Regions from separate parts of the Limnobaculum parvum genome, predicted to be linked through region 2. Evidence: predicted binding sites of a transcription regulator. Region 2 holds the regulator's gene; each other region holds the start of a gene.
What was found. Region 2 encodes PurR, which represses purine synthesis genes. Its sites were predicted from a motif close to CANGCAAACGTTTGCNTG; they were not measured.

Region 1 (3,184 bases), 380 kb from region 2:
TCTACGATCTGCTCTGACGTGGTACCGCGCACAATAGAATCATCAACCAACAGCACGTTCTTATCACGGAACTCAGCACGGTTAGCGTTAAGTTTACGACGAACCGATTGTTTACGCGCCTGCTGGCCCGGCATAATGAAGGTCCGGCCAACATAGCGATTTTTCACAAAACCCTGACGATAGGGTTTATCGAGAATACGGGCAATTTCCAGAGCGATATCACAGGAGGTTTCTGGAATAGGAATAACCACATCGATATCCAAATCGTCCCATTCACGGGCAATCTTCTCACCCAGTTTTTTACCCATACGGACACGGGCACTGTAGACAGAGATCTTATCGATAAAAGAATCCGGACGAGCGAAATATACATACTCGAACAAACAAGGATGACTTTGCGGGTTATCGGCACACTGTTGCGTAAACATTTGCCCTTGTTCCGACACGTAGATGGCCTCTCCCGGCTCGACGTCACGCAAGAACTCAAATCCTAAGGTATCCAGCGCTACGCTCTCAGAAGCGACCATATACTCGATACGGCCGTCCTCCAGCTTCCGTTTGCCAATCACCAACGGACGAATACCGTTGGGATCGCGAAACGCCAACATACCGTGACCGATAATCATGGCTACACAGGCGTAAGCCCCACGGATCAATTTATGAGTATTGCGAACCGAGACAAAAATATCCTCAGGCGTTAACGGATAATGGCGAAAGTTATCCAGCTCGCTGGCCAGAATATTCAACAGAACTTCAGAATCAGAGGAAGTGTTAATATGGCGACGAGCCACTTCAAACATCTTATGCTTCAGTTCATGGGCGTTGGTCAGATTACCATTGTGAGCCAGAGAAATACCATAAGGGGAGTTAACGTAAAACGGTTGAGCTTCAGAAACGCTAGACCCACCTGCCGTAGGATAACGAACATGCCCGATACCCATGTTACCTTGCAGACGCTGCATATGCCGCATCTCAAACACGTCCTTCACTAGGCCGTTGGCTTTTCTTAAGCGAAAATTGTTATTTTCATCAATGGTAACAATACCCGCAGCATCCTGCCCACGGTGCTGAAGCACCGTGAGCGCATCATAGATGGATTGGTTGACTGGTGTAAAACCAACAATACCGACAATACCGCACATGCTGTCTTTTCCTCATCAGTATCACCCCACGCCCACCCTGACGAAAATGTCTATTGCGTAACGTGAGGCAAGAAACTCGACGAACTTTGCAAGTAGTCAAAAAACCACTTGATAATATGACTAAATTGCGGGATCAACTGGGACTGTACCCAATCTGTGCTTTTAGAAAGCGATGTAAATGAGTCAAGGAAAAACAGTAACGCAGCGACAATTAGCACGCCTCTTAAAGCACCAAAACAGATGCCCAAAACGCGGTCCGTTCCGGAAAGTCCGGTATGTTTTACCAAGGAACCGATTACATAGTTAACAATAGCACCCACAATCAATGTCGCAATAAATAGCGCGGCGATAGCAATTCCGTTACGTACCAACTCGTCCTGAAACTGCGTAAAATAAACTGTCAGGTAAGGGTAAAATTGACTGGCTACAAAAAATGCCGCTACCCAAGTTACCAATGACAACGCTTCACGAACGAATCCTCTAATCAGGCTAACCAGCACTGAAAAAACAATAATGCCGATAATGGCATAGTCAACCCAATTCATCATATGTACATCCATGTATTCATAATGTGGTACTTCATAAAATCAGCCTATGTAAATGCTACGCCGTCTGATTTTCAGCGTATTCTAACAGAAAAAGAAAACGTTTGCGTATCGTTTTTCCACTTAAGCAAACGTTATCGTCCGGTACTATATGCTTTAACTTGTCCACTCAGCCCAGTCAGTCGATGTAAGTCCGGCAATGATGCTTCAAGTTTTTGTTTTGAAGGATCCGGGCCAACCACTAAACGCGTAATCTGCCCCGAAACCGGTGTCGCAGGCGCCGTATATACTCGGTAACCTGACAAACGCAACGTAGCAACTAACTCATTCACCTTATCTGCATTTTTTAATGCGCCAAGCTGAACAATATAAGCCTGACCAACAGGCGGTTTTTCTACCGGCTTGGTCGGCTCTGTCGGCTTAACCGTTGGTTTAGACTCCGGTTTAGGTTCTGGCTTAGGATCGGCTGGCTTCACCGTCGGTTTTGGCTCAGGTTTAGGCTCTGGTTTAGGATCGGCTGGCTTCACCGTCGGTTTTGGCTCAGGCTTAGGTTCTGGTTTAGGATCGACTGGCTTCACCGTCGGTTTTGGCTCAGGCTTAGGCTCTGGTTTAGGCTCTGGTTTAGGATCAGGCTTCAGCTCTGGTTTGACTTCTGGTTTTTTAGTTGGCGGTACGACTTCTGGCGGTGTTGTTACCCCTCCATTACCTGCCGCCAGCGGTGGCGTCTCTATCGCTCCCGGTTCAGAGCCGTCACCCGCTTCAGGTGTGGTAACGCCTGTATTTACCGGCGGTAGATTATGATTTACCGAAGGTAAAATTTCAGTGTTCTGCTCATCCCCTTCTTTAGGTACCAAAGGGATTGAAGCAAACTCATCTTCGTAATGTTTTTTCTTACCGTCAAACAGGCTGGGAATGACAATTACCCCAATAGCGACAATAATCACTGCTCCCACCAGCCGGTTCTGAAATTGACTAGCCATCCTGTTCTCCTGTGCATGACTCCAACGCTTCCATCACGTGTGCAACCGTGTGGAAGGAACCACAGACAATAATGGTGTCCTGACTACCCGAATCCTGTAGCGCCTGATTCCAGGCCTGTTTAACATCAGAAAAGATATGCGGTTGAGGTAAATACTGCGCCAACTGCCCTGCTGTCGCGCCACGAGGCCCTTCCAGAGGAGCGCAATACCATATATCCACTTGAGGTTTAAGTAATGCTAAAGTGCCTTCGATATCTTTATCCGACAGCATTCCAATTACTGCATAAACCTTTCCACCCAGCTTAGGTAACGCCGCCAAGCGTTCAGCTAAATAGCCTGCCGCATGAGGGTTATGAGCCACATCAAGAATTCTTAACGGTGACTGACCAATAATCTGGAAGCGGCCCGGCAGTGAGGTTTGCTTTAATCCCTGATGAATAGCATCATCACCCAGACTCAACGAAGAGTAATGCAGGGCAGCCATCGCCGTTGCCGCATTCGCTAATGGCACGTTTGG
Region 2 (3,184 bases):
GTGGTTTTTGGAATCGTGCTAAGTTTGACAGGCATTCAGGGGCGAAGCGCTCAGGGCCTGCTGATCATGGCGGGTTTGTTTGGTTTTGGAGGTGCATTCGTCTCGTTGCTGATGTCAAAATGGATGGCGTTGCGTTCTGTTGGTGGTCAGGTGATTGAACAACCTGCCAATGAAGCGGAACGTTGGTTAGTTGAAACCGTTAGACATCAGTCACAACAGGCGGGTATTGCAATGCCACAGGTTGCCATTTATCAGGCACCCGACATTAACGCATTTGCAACGGGAGCCAGACGAAACGCATCTTTGGTTGCCGTTAGTACAGGTTTATTACAAAACATGAGTCGTGATGAAGCTGAAGCGGTTCTGGCTCATGAGATTAGCCATGTTGCTAACGGTGATATGGTTACCATGACCCTGATTCAAGGTGTGGTAAACACCTTCGTAATTTTTGCTTCACGTTTGATTGCTCAGGTAGCAGCAGGCTTTATGAATCGCGGTAACGAAAGTTCGTCGGGTAACTCCATGATCTATTTTGCCGTTTCTATGGTACTGGAACTGGTATTCGGTATTTTAGCCAGCATCATTACTATGTGGTTCTCTCGTCATCGAGAGTTTAAGGCGGATGCTGGCTCGGCTAATCTGGTTGGTAAAGAGAAGATGATTGCAGCACTGCAGCGCTTGAAAACCAGTCATGAGCCGCAGGAAAGCTCTACCATGACGGCATTTTGCATCAACGGTAAGTCAAAAACCTTTAGTGAGCTGTTTTTGTCCCATCCACCGTTAGACAAGCGTATCGAAGCATTACGTGCAGGTAGCTACCTGAAGTAATAGAGCATTGAGTATTTATGATGAAACAGGGAGCCTTGTGGCTCCCTGTGTTTTAACCCTCTTTTAATCATCGAACAGATATACATCATCATCCCGTAATTCCAACTTAGGATGGCGAATATCATTCAGCACTAAGCGATGAGCACCTTTACTCTTATACCCGGCAAACAGAATCAGAGAGTCAGCCGGTTTTCCGGAGATGGGGACATCTTTCACGGTGATTTGCGAACCGGGCAACATTTTCACCGGCCATACTATCAAATTGCCGGGGTTCTCTTTTAGTATCTGTTGTTTCTGCTCAAACCACTGACTGGCCGTGAGAGCTTCAATCTTTTGCACCAGTTTCTCGCTGCGAACAGCAACAAAATCGACATTTAATGGCTTACCATCATTGGCTTTATCCGTCACGCTAAGCTCAATGGAACTCATCGCAACATGAGGGGGCATAAAAGCGCAGGCAGATAATGTCATACCAATAGTGGCAAAAAGGATCCCAGAAAGCAGGGGACGAAAACGATAGGGCAATGTTGAAAATATCATAATATGACCACTTGTGATTCAAAGCCTGCATGTATGTTTTTATTAGACTCTGAATGGGGGATTTAAATCCTGTACCTGATAACATATCTATTAAAATATAGGTCGATATCCAAGCTGAATCAAACTAGCCGGTATGTTATCGGGACCGAGGGAGGATAACTGACTGAAAACTTGGGGAGAACTAGCTCCAAAACCATTACAAATGATGATGATTGATTCTGGAGCAAAGTTCAGCGATGACTATTTCTTCAGATAGGGGCCATCAGTCACGGATTTTCGTTCAATCAGTTCAGGATGTAGTTCAATGGAGTGGGACGCTTCGCGCTTATTGATAATCCGATCTAATAACATATCTAACGCCATGACAGCCAAGCTCTCTTTAGGCTGTTGAATGGTGGTTAGCGGTGGATTATAGAAACGGGTATGGCGAATATTGTCATAGCCAATAACCGAAATATCTTCTGGTACACGAACCCCCATATCTCCGGCAGCACATAACGCACCCATCGCGATGACATCTCCGCCGCAGAATAACGCAGTAGGGCGCTTCTTCAGATTGATAAGCGATACCATGCCATCGTAGCCTGCCTGTGGTTGAAAGTCCGCCTCGATAATCCACTCAGGGAGGATATCGATATGGGCTTCTTTCAAGGCATGGAGAAAACCTTTATGGCGCTCACGGCCGGTAAATTCATTTAATTGACCCGTTATCGTTGAGATTTCGCGATGTCCTCGCTCTATCAGGTAACGAGCAGCCAGATAACCGCCATGAAAACCGTTATCTTCAATATTATCAGTAAAGCCTTTGTGTTTATTCCAGTCCATCACCATCATGGGAATGGCGTGATAATTTTCCAGAAGCGAAAGTAGTGGGGGATGATACTCAGAACACATCACTAACAGGCCATCAACCCGTTTTTGTGCCAACATAGCAAGATAAGCCTGCTGTTTTTCTAAATCGTTTTGCGTGTTGCACAGAATCAGCGTATAGCCTTTTTTATAACAGGCTTCTTCCACTGCTTGGATAACTTCAGCAAAATACGGTGAACCGCTGGCGGTTGCCAGCAGGCCAATGGTTTTGGTGTTATTCACCTTAAGACTACGGGCAACGGCGCTGGGTGAATAGCTAAGCTCTTTAATGGCCGCCCAGACGGCTGTTTTAGTATCTTCGGCGACAAAACGCGTTTTATTAATAACGTGGGAGACCGTGGTCGTTGAAACCCCCGCGTGTTTAGCCACATCTTTTATAGTTGCCATGAAACAGAGCACTCCTGAGCTTATACTGGTATCAAGTACAGTGTAAGCTGATATGTTAACGTTTGCTTTTAGTGATAACCAACACATTACACATTAAAAGCAAAACGGTGTAGAATTCCTTTAACCATCACTGCTGGTGGCACATATGCCTTTCAGTGATAACAAGCGGTGGATTTTGGCGTATCTGATACAAAAGTCCAAGAGATATCATGGAAAAATCGCTTTTGGGTATACATTTTTGTTAAGCGCCTTACAATGATTCCGTGTCTAATCACGTTTATGTAAAGGAAAAAGAATGTCTGCTGAATTAAAATGGGCGTTAAGCACAGTAGTTTTTGCTCTATTTGTTATCGTTACTTATAGCTTGATTGCGGTAACACACTAATATATTAAAAGCTCGGTTCATTATATGTATCGAGCTTTATACTTCCTGATGGGTGTTAAGTATCGTTGCTGGTCAATGGAGTATCACTTTTCTTGGAAATTGTCAGATTATGTTCCTTTAAACTGGAACATGATTTTTTTTGTAATTGATTTGATAAAAAATCGGTGTTTCAAC
Region 3 (3,184 bases), 670 kb from region 2:
GAGTTACACCCTCTGGCCCTTCAATTACTCTCTACGATAAAAGAGATAAGGTTATAATTATTTTCTCTTAATCCGGTGACTGGCAATCATTTTAATGAATAAATCACACCTGTAATTCCCATATTCACGTATAGACAGTCGCAATTATCGGCCTTAACCGGATACTTAAAATTAATAATTCAGTCTTACCAAGAAAACCAGAATAAAGCACTGGTAAGTTATTCCTAAATACTATAAACCAATGGGTGCAGCAAGTAACACCTTAAGATACAATAAACAGTTGATTGATTAACTACTAAATTTCAGGATATTCAATGATTACTCTTCATACCAACCACGGCGATATTGCGATAAAACTTTTCACTAAAGAAGCGCCCGGTACAACGCAGAATTTTTTAGATTATTGCCGTAGCGGTTTCTATGATGGGACCCTTTTTCACCGCGTAATCAATGGTTTTATGATTCAAGGCGGCGGTTATACCTCAGGTATGGATGAGAAATACACTAACGACACCATTAAGAACGAAGCCAACAACGGGCTGAAAAATACCCGAGGTACTCTGGCAATGGCTCGTACCGCTGCACCTCACTCCGCGACAGCACAATTCTTTATTAACCTAGTGAACAATGATTTCCTGAATTTCCGTTCAGAAAGTGGTGACGGCTGGGGATATTGCGTATTCGCTGAAGTGGTTGAAGGCATGGACGTAGTGGATAAAATCAAAAGTGTCAAAACCAAACGCTCAGGTATGCACCAAGACGTTCCCGTTGAAGATGTGATTATCAATAACGTCACTATTGATGAAGAATAATATTCATTGATGACCACGCTATTTATCGCCGATCTTCACCTCAGTGATCATGAACCAGCAATCACCGCTGGTTTTCTCGCCTTTCTACAAAGGGAGGCTGTTCATGCAGATGCACTCTATATTTTGGGGGATCTGTTTGAGTTCTGGATCGGCGATGATGACCCTAATGAATTACACGATACGGTAGCGCAGGCGCTGGCTGAACTACACGATAAGGGCGTTCCTTGCTATTTTATTCATGGCAATCGTGACTTCCTTATCGGTAAAGATTTCGCCAAGCGTAGTAAGATGACGCTATTACCGGAAGAGCACATCATCGACGTTTATGGTCAGAACATATTGATTATGCACGGTGATACTTTGTGTATAGACGATCCTGATTATCTACGCTTTCGCCGTTATATTCGTAATTCAATGATTCAGAAAATATTCTTGTCTCTGCCATTGTGCTTACGCCAAAGAATCGCCGGAAAATTACGCCGTCAAAGTACAAGAAGCAACCGCGCCAAATCTTCACTGATGATGGACGTCAACCCACTGGCAGTCATTAAAGCACTCAAAGATCATAAAGTGATACACATGATACATGGTCATACCCATCGACCTGCCATCCATGATATGACCATTGGTGGGCGACTGTCTCAACGTGCCGTACTGGGTGCCTGGCATGATCATGGTTCGGTCTTACGTGTCGATCCTGACGCTAAAATTGAGCTGGTCAGCTTTCCACTGTAGTCTCTAAAATCGGTTTCTCCTACCGCCTTGTTGCTGATATTCGCGCAATAATTATGAAAAGTCACATGACGCAAACGTTTCCCTCACCATCAAGCCGTGGTATCCTCTACGCCCTCATACAATAAGTATGAACATATTGTCGTGCTTTGGTTGATAACCGTATGTTGTCGCGTTATGTTTTATCCCAAGATTTCAATTACTGCCTGCACTAACACAGGAGCATCACACCTATGCCAGCCAACGCTGCCGAGGCAAAAATTGCTATTGTTATGGGGTCCAAAAGTGACTGGGCTACCATGCAGTTTGCCGCCGATATTCTGACCGCCTTAAACATCCCTTTTCACACTGAAGTTGTCTCCGCACATCGTACACCAGATAAACTATTCAGTTTTGCTGAGCAAGCCCAAAACAATGGGTTTGATGTGATCATTGCGGGTGCTGGCGGCGCAGCCCACTTACCGGGAATGCTGGCGGCTAAAACCTTGGTACCCGTACTCGGTGTTCCGGTACAAAGCGCAGCCCTGAGCGGTATAGATAGCCTTTACTCCATCGTTCAGATGCCTCGAGGTATTCCGGTTGGTACGCTGGCAATTGGTAAAGCCGGTGCTGCCAATGCCGCCCTGCTAGCGGCTCAAATTTTGGCGCTGCATGACCCACAGATTGCTACTCGCTTGGCAGAATGGCGGCGCAAACAGACGGATGACGTACTGGATAACCCCGATCCGAGGGAACCGGCATGAAACCCGTCTGCGTATTAGGTAATGGTCAGTTAGGCCGAATGTTAAGTCAGGCTGGAGAACCGTTAGGGATTGCAGTCTATCCCGTAGGTCTGGATGCAGAACCCGAAGCCGTGCCTTATCAGCATGCGGTAATTACTGCCGAAATCGAACGCTGGCCCGATACCCCATTAACTCAAGTACTGGCAAACCATACGGGTTTCGTTAATCGGGACATATTTCCGCAGTTGGCGGACCGCCTAACACAAAAGCAATTGCTGGATAGGCTCAATCTGGCAACCGCACCTTGGCAGCCGCTAAACGCGGCTACCGAATGGCCTGCAATTCTGAACCGCCTCGGTTCACTGACTATCGTTAAACGACGCGTTGGTGGCTACGACGGTCGAGGTCAGTGGCGAGTAAAACCCGGCGATGAAGAGTACTTACCCGATGAAATCTATGGCGAATGCATTGTTGAACAAGGCATCGCCTTTAGCGGTGAAGTCTCTCTGGTTGGGGCTCGCAACCAGCATGGTGAGTGTGTGTTTTATCCACTGACTCACAACCTGCATGAAGAAGGTATTTTGCGTACCAGCGTTGCGTTGCCAGCACCCAATGCTCATTTACAGCAGCAGGCGGAAGAGATGCTTAGCGCGCTCCTCAATGAGCTCAAATACGTTGGCGTGATGGCGATGGAGTGTTTTATTGTTGACGGTAATCTGCTGATTAATGAGTTAGCTCCTCGAGTACACAATAGCGGACACTGGACACAAAACGGTGCTTCAATCAGTCAGTTTGAGCTTCATTTACGAGCAATTCTTAACCTGCCAATGCCGCAACCGGATGTCGCAACGCCATCAATAATGGTCAATTTAATCGGTACCAACGTCAATCCACAGTGGCTATCGCTACCGCTGATTC

Region 1: a site for PurR is predicted at 1,781-1,798, ahead of cvpA (colicin V production protein). Genes of this name have one in related genera too.
Region 3: a site for PurR is predicted at 1,615-1,632, ahead of purE (5-(carboxyamino)imidazole ribonucleotide mutase). Genes of this name have one in related genera too.

Annotation. Positions count from the first base shown of each region.
Region 1 covers NZ_CP029185.2:1,246,830-1,250,013, reverse strand. The annotation lists gene purF (amidophosphoribosyltransferase) at 1-1,142, opposite strand, end outside; gene cvpA (colicin V production protein) at 1,193-1,687, opposite strand; gene dedD (cell division protein DedD) at 1,822-2,667, opposite strand; gene folC (bifunctional tetrahydrofolate synthase/dihydrofolate synthase) at 2,660-3,184, opposite strand, start outside.
Region 2 covers NZ_CP029185.2:1,630,025-1,633,208, forward strand. The annotation lists gene htpX (protease HtpX) at 1-828, shown strand, start outside; gene HYN51_RS06640 (hypothetical protein) at 892-1,368, opposite strand; gene purR (HTH-type transcriptional repressor PurR) at 1,609-2,625, opposite strand; gene cydH (cytochrome bd-I oxidase subunit CydH) at 2,921-3,010, shown strand.
Region 3 covers NZ_CP029185.2:2,295,129-2,298,312, forward strand. The annotation lists gene HYN51_RS09620 (IclR family transcriptional regulator) at 1-57, shown strand, start outside; gene ppiB (peptidylprolyl isomerase B) at 315-812, shown strand; gene lpxH (UDP-2,3-diacylglucosamine diphosphatase) at 822-1,547, shown strand; gene purE (5-(carboxyamino)imidazole ribonucleotide mutase) at 1,778-2,287, shown strand; gene purK (5-(carboxyamino)imidazole ribonucleotide synthase) at 2,284-3,184, shown strand, end outside.